Linked DNA regions of Duganella zoogloeoides. The protein of the gene in region 1 interacts with the protein of each later gene in a pairwise test. Links are inferred from orthologs where the notes say so. Each region holds a gene or a part of one and is shown on either strand. Other genes may lie near its edges.

What was found.
Region 2: the proteins of SR858_RS03125 (region 1) and SR858_RS09260 interact in binary tests that used the Escherichia coli proteins (3 or more experiments, as listed by UniProt). The link is inferred for Duganella zoogloeoides from one-to-one orthologs.

What each region holds. Positions count from the first base shown.
Region 1 is NZ_CP140152.1:693,642-696,771, forward strand. The notes cover bases 274-3,087. They hold SR858_RS03125 (Gfo/Idh/MocA family protein), read left to right. Parts: upstream 274-1,037; coding sequence 1,038-2,138; downstream 2,139-3,087. Other genes in these bases: SR858_RS03120 (M17 family peptidase N-terminal domain-containing protein), read right to left, coding at 274-877; SR858_RS03130 (hypothetical protein), read right to left, coding at 2,154-2,819; SR858_RS03135 (DUF5710 domain-containing protein), read left to right, coding at 2,905-3,087. Outside these bases: SR858_RS03115 (DUF3016 domain-containing protein), read right to left, coding at 1-192; more of SR858_RS03120, read right to left, coding at 242-273; more of SR858_RS03135, read left to right, coding at 3,088-3,130. UniProt on the Escherichia coli protein: Hydratase involved in the degradation of sialic acids. Catalyzes the reversible conversion of the dehydrated form of N-acetylneuraminate (Neu5Ac), 2,7-anhydro-N-acetylneuraminate (2,7-AN), to Neu5Ac.
Region 2 is NZ_CP140152.1:2,090,835-2,094,122, reverse strand. What follows is about bases 279-3,250. They hold SR858_RS09260 (methionine ABC transporter ATP-binding protein), read left to right. Parts: upstream 279-1,308; coding sequence 1,309-2,193; downstream 2,194-3,250. Other genes in these bases: SR858_RS09250 (MetQ/NlpA family ABC transporter substrate-binding protein), read left to right, coding at 2,888-3,250; SR858_RS09255 (methionine ABC transporter permease), read left to right, coding at 2,186-2,878; SR858_RS09265 (acyl-CoA dehydrogenase family protein), read left to right, coding at 279-1,300. Outside these bases: more of SR858_RS09265, read left to right, coding at 92-278; more of SR858_RS09250, read left to right, coding at 3,251-3,288. UniProt on the Escherichia coli protein: Part of the ABC transporter complex MetNIQ involved in methionine import. Responsible for energy coupling to the transport system. It has also been shown to be involved in formyl-L-methionine transport.

The DNA.
Region 1 (3,130 bases):
ATCCGGCAGCTTTTTGGCCAGTTCTTCGAAGAATTCGCGGAAGTTGATTTCCATCGATTTGCGGTCGGTCTCGAAGCGCGGCACGTCGGTCATCTTCTCGGTGTTGGCGTAGGTGACGGTGACGGCCGCCGAGGCGGTGCTGGCGGCCAGGGCAAGCATGGCAATGGCTGCTGGACGGATCAGGTGGTGCATGGCGGCTCCCGTAGGTGGGCGTGGTGAAGTCCCCAATATACCCGAAGAATCAGCCGCCGCGCGCTTGCGCGAACTCGTTGAAGGCGGCAATAAAAGCCTCGCCCGAACTGTGCAGGCGCGGCGCGCCCACGTCGAAGGTGCAGCGCTGGACCGACGGTGGTGGCGCCAGGCCGGCTGTGGCCAGTGCGTGCTCTGCGCGCAAGGCGCCGAGCATGCCGTCCATCATCATGCGTGGCATGTCGAGGCCGGCGTTGTCGGTGTGGCCGCCGTCGAGCACGCTGGGGGCGAAGGCCAGCGAGCGGGCGCCCTGGCGGATCGCTTCGCGCATCGCCACGCGGGTGGCGCGGCGCAGGCGGTCGCCATCGAGGGTTTCGGGGTTGCCCAGGCCGATTACCAGCACGGCGCGGGCGGGAATGGTGCCTGGCGGCAGGCTGATCAGGATGGTTTCCATTTCCTGGGCGCGGAAGTCGCCGCTGGCGCGCAGTGCCGTCAACTGGCTGCCCAGCGCGGTGTCGAGGCCGAGCAGGCCGCCGGCCACGGGGGCGCCATCCTGTTCGTGCTCGAACATGCAGGCGACGCTGAAGTCGACATCGGCTTGCGCCGGTCCCCAGGCGGCGACATCGAAATCGACGCCGTCCAGCGTGCCGATGGGCAGGCGTTCGGGTATTGTGTGCGGATCATTCATGGCCAGGCTCCAGGTCAATACGGTTGCTTATCTTAGCGTGTAAAGGCCCGCGCACCCCTGCCGAAATTTATGCGCGCGCCACGGTCGAGATGCTCTGTAGCGCTAACATGTGTACTAAAATTACCGAATCAGAAAGACAAACCAACAAGGGAGATAGACGATGATGGATTTTACGCGGCGTAACCTGGTCATGACCGCTGGTGGCTTGCTGGCGGCAACGGCCGTGGCCGGCCCCGTGTGGGCCAATCCCGACCGCAAGCTCGGCTACGCGATCGTGGGCCTCGGCGGCTACGGGCTCGGCGTCATCATCCCCCAGTTCAAGTATTGCCAGCACAGCAAGCTGGTCGCCCTGGTCAGCGGCGACCCTGTCAAGGCCAAAAAAGTGGCCGGGGAGTATGGCGTGCCGGAATCGAATATCTACGATTACAAGAACTACGACCGCATCAAGGACAATCCCGACATCGACATCGTTTATATCTGCCTGCCGGTATCGATGCACGCCGAATACACGATCCGCGGCGCCAAGGCCGGCAAGAACGTGTTGTGCGAAAAGCCGATGGCGCTGTCGTCGGTCGAATGCGAATCGATGATCGCTGCCTGCAAGCAGGCTGGCAAGAAACTGATGATCGGCTACCGCTGCCACTTCGAGCCATTCAACCTCGAGGCGCGGCGGCTGGCGCGCTCGGGCGCGATCGGCAAGCTGCGCTATTTCCGTTCCGAGCACGGCTACACCACGGGCGGCAACAACTGGCGCACCAAGAAGGCGATGTCGGGCGGCGGCTCGCTGATGGATATCGGCATTTACGCGCTGCAGGCGGCGCGCTACATGACCGGCGAAGAACCGGTGTCGGTGTATGCCAAGGAAACCACCGACCGGTCCGATCCGCGCTTCCGCGACGTGGAAGACATGGTCGAGTTCCAGCTGGAGTTTCCGTCGGGCGTGATCGGTTCGTGCATGTCGATGTATTCGGCCAACCGCAACCAGTTCCTGTTGATGGGCGACAAGGGCCGCATCGAGATGGAACCGGCCACCGGCTACCAAGGCCAGAAACTGTGGGTGGGCGACGGGCGCAAGAATGAAATCACGGCGCCGCCGAATGCGTCGAGCAACCAGTTCGCCGGCCAGCTCGACCATTTGTCGCAGTGCGTGCTGCAAGACCGCACGCCGATCGTGGCAGGCGAGGAGGGGCTGCGTGATATCCGCATTATCGAAGCGGTGTATCGCTCCGCGCGCGAACACAAGCGTATTGCGCTCAAGTAAGCGCTGAAATAAAACTTACAGGCCGGGTTGTTGATGCAGCCCGGCTTCCTCGGCCAGCTTGATGTCGAGCATCGAGATCACCAGGTCGGCATCGGTCAGCACGTCCTTGAGCGGAAAGCCGTCTTCCATCGCCACCACGGTGCCGGGCGGCACGCGTTCGGTGTTGTCAGCGCCCGGCGGCGTGTTGGGCATGAAGGCAAATTGCGGGAAGCGGGTTTTGCCGTGCAGGGCGATGTCGCTCAAGGTGCGCGGCGCCGCGCGCAACAGGCCGTTGCGCACGTGTTGCTGGCGTTCTTCGTGGCGCTGCTTGAGCAGGGCGGTCAGGCGCACGATTTCGCCGGCCAGGCGGTCCGATTCGGCCTGGTGTTCGGCCAGTTCGTCGTCGCTCAGCGCTTCTTCCCATTGCGTCAGTTTCAACAGGCCGCGCTTGTGCAGGGCCTGGCGTTGCAGGTCGATTTCGATCGATGCCGCGCGGGTCTGGTGGGTGTCCAGGTCTTGCGTGATGGCGGCGTCGCCATTGGCGCGCAGCCACTTGTCGCCAAAGCCGAACACCAGGCCGTCGAAATAGAAATACATCGGCAGCACTTGCGGCACCGCGCCGGCCAGCATTTGTTGCGGCGTCATGTGCCAGCGCTCGGCCAGCTCGGGCAGGGTGAGGGTCAATGGTTCGATCAGGGGCATACGGTGTCTCCGGAGTTCAAGCGCTCATTTTCTCACAGACGCGTAAAATAGCGGCTTTGTCACTGTTCGTCACGGAGTATGCCGCATGATGTTTCTTAAAGTTCCGTTTGCGGAAAAAGACGAGGCCAAGGCCCTGGGCGCCCGCTGGAACGGCGAACGCAAGTCCTGGTACGTGCCCGATGGTAAACCGACCGAAGCGTTCTCGCGCTGGCTGCCGCCCGGCGGCGCCGATTTCGTGCCGGCCGTGGCTGCCACTTCACTGAAAAACCGCCCGGTCACCGTCGATTCCTATGCCGGCAAACCGGTGATGG
Region 2 (3,288 bases), 1.4 Mb from region 1 along the record:
TTTTTTGCATATAAATAGCCGGAATTCTTCGTGTACGAGGTTTGGAGCACGGTGCAATACTGCGCCACCGAACCTATACAACGGACATACCATGTCTAACGCACTCAGAACAGCGGCGCCCGATCCGGCGCCGCCGACTACTCCCGATCCGCTCGAGGTGGCCGCCGACCTGGCGCGCCGCCTGGGCGAAACCGCCAACGCCCGCGACCAGGCCGGCGGCCATGCGGCGCAGGAACGCGGCGCAATTCGCGCCTCGGGCCTGCTCACGCTGTCGATACCGGCCGAATTCGGCGGCCAGGGCGCCGACTGGCCCACGGTGCTGCAAGTGGTGCGCATCCTGGCGCGCGCTGACAGCGCATTGGCCCATATCTTCGGTTTCCACCACCTGCAACTGGCGGGCATCCAGCTGTATGGCACACCGCAGCAGCAGCGCCGCTTCCTGACGCTCACTGTCGAACAGAATCTGTTCTGGGGCAATGCCCTCAATCCGCTCGACCGCCGCACGGCGGCCGTGGATGCGGACTACGGCTACACGCTCGATGGCATCAAGAGCTTTTCGTCCGGCTCCGTGGGCTCGGACTGGCTGACGGTTTCGGCCTGGCACGAGCCCACCGGCACCGCGCTGATCGGCGTGCTGCCCACCCGCCAGCCGGGCGTGGAGGTGCAGGCCGACTGGGATGCCTTCGGCCAGAAGCAGACCGACAGCGGCAACGTCCACTTTACCGGCGTGGCGCTGCCGGCCACGCAGGTGCTGCAGGCGCCAGGCGTGGCGGCCACGCCGCAATCGACGCTGCGCTCGCAGGTGGCGCAACTGATCATGACGAACCTGTACCTGGGCATCGGCGAAGGTGCCTTCGAAGCGGCGCGCGCCTACACGGTGGACGAGGCGCGGCCGTGGTTTGCGTCCGGCGCCCAATCGGCTGCCGCCGATCCGCTGGTGCAGCACCGCTTCGGCCAGTTGTGGCTCAAGCTGCGGCCGGCCGCCGTGCTGGCCGACCATGCGGCACGCGAACTCGAACGGTTGTTCCGTCTCGGCCCGCAAGTTACCGCCCGCCAGCGCGGCGACCTGGCAATCGCCGTGGCGGAAGCCAAGGTGCTGGCCCATACCGCCGGCATCGACATCAGCAACCAGATGTTCGAACTGACCGGCGCCCGGTCAACGTCGGTCCGCTATGGCTACGACCGTTTCTGGCGCAACGTCCGCGTGCATACCCTGCACGACCCGGTTGACTACAAGATCCGCGACCTCGGACGCCATGCGCTCGATGGCTCGCTGCCCGAACCCACCGCCTACTCCTGAAGTACCCGATGACTATTCCACTGATCCGCATCGAACATGCGAGCAAGACCTTTACCCTGCCCGACGGCGGGCGCTTCGACGCCGTGCGCGACGTGTCGCTCGACGTGCGCCAGGGCGACATCTATGGCCTGATCGGCAAAAGCGGCGCCGGCAAATCGACCTTGCTGCGCCTGTTCAATTTGCTGGAGCGGCCCGACGCCGGGGCGATTACCGTCGCCGGCCGCGAGCTGACGTCGCTGTCGAAGCGCGACCTGCGCGATGCGCGCCGCAATATCGGCATGATTTTCCAGCAGTTCAACCTGCTGCAAAACGCCACGGTGTTCGACAACGTCGCCTTCCCGCTGCGCATCCACGGCGGCCAGAAACCGGAACAGATCGCCGCGCGCGTGAACCAGTGCCTGGAACTGGTGGAACTGGGCGTCAAGGCCGACAGCTATCCGGCCCAGCTGTCGGGCGGCCAGAAACAGCGCGTGGCGATTGCCCGCGCACTGGCCAGCGGCCCCGCCGTGCTGCTGTGCGATGAACCCACGTCCGCGCTCGACGCCGAGACCACGCGCGCGCTGCTGGCCACGCTGCGCGACATCAACCGCCGGCTGGGGGTCACCATCGTCATCGTCAGCCACGAGCTTTCCGTGCTGGCCGAAATCTGCAACCGCGTGGCGGTGATCGAGGATGGCGCGATTGCCGAGGAATTCGCGCTGAACGAACCGGCAGGCCACGACACCGCACCGCGCAAGACCGCACTGGGCCGCGAGCTTGCTGCGTTCAATACCGCCAATAGGGCGAATGTCGCCGATCTCGCCAGCCCCGCGAACGCCGCCGATGCTGCCACCGACCCTCGCACAGCCGATGTTGCCGCCATCGCTGCCTACCGGGAGCCGGCCCATGTCTGAACTGTTTTCCACGCTGGGCGTGTCGTTCAACGCCATCGTCGCCATGCTGCCCGAGATGGGCACTGCCGTCGGCCAAACGCTCACCATGCTCGGCATCGGCCTGTCGGCAGCAGTGCTGATCGGCGGGCCGCTCGGCATCGTGCTGTTCCTGGTGGCCGATGGCCAGTCGCTGCAAAACCGCCCGGCCGCGCTGGTGCTGGGCTGGCTGGTCAACACGGTGCGCTCGTTCCCGTTCATCATTTTGCTGGTCGCCCTGGTGCCGTTGACGCGCCTGATTGCCGGCACGTCGATCGGGCCGCTGGCGGCCGCGGTGCCGCTGTCGTTTGCCGCCATTCCGTATTTCGCCCGCATGGTCGAGCAGAACCTGCGCGAAGTGCCGCGCGGCGTGATCGAGGCGGCGCACGCCATGGGCGCGTCGGAACTGCAGATCGTGCTGCGCGTGCTGCTGGTGGAGGCGCGCTCCGGCCTGGTGCTGGCATTGACCGTGCTGGCGATCAGCTTCCTGTCGTATTCCGCTGTGGCCGGCGTGGTGGGCGGCGGCGGCATCGGCGACCTGGCGATCCGCTACGGCTATTACCGCTTCGAGACCGACATCATGGTGGCCACTGTCGCCATCCTGATCATCATGGTGCAACTGATCCAGTTCACCGGCAACCGCATTGCAAAACGCATCGACAAACGTTAAGGAATAACCATGATCAATCCGATCCGCCGCCATGCCGCATTGACCACGATACTGGCAGCACTGGCACTGGCGCTCGGCGCCAACGCGCCGGTTCACGCCAAAGATCCGAAAGAAATCGTTATCGGCACCAGCGCCGGTCCGTACGCGGACCAGATCAAACTGGGCATCAAGCCGCTGCTCGAAAAGAAGGGATATAAAGTCAAGCTGGTGGAGTTCAACGACTACATCCAGCCCAACTTCGCGCTGGCCGAAGGTTCGCTCGACGCCAACGTGTTCCAGCACATCGTGTACCTGAACAAGTTCGCCACCGAGAACAAGCTGCCCATCACCGAACTGGTGAAAGTGCCCACCGCGCCGATCGCCATCTACAGCAAGCGCCACAAGACACTGGCGGAGGTGAAGGACGGCAC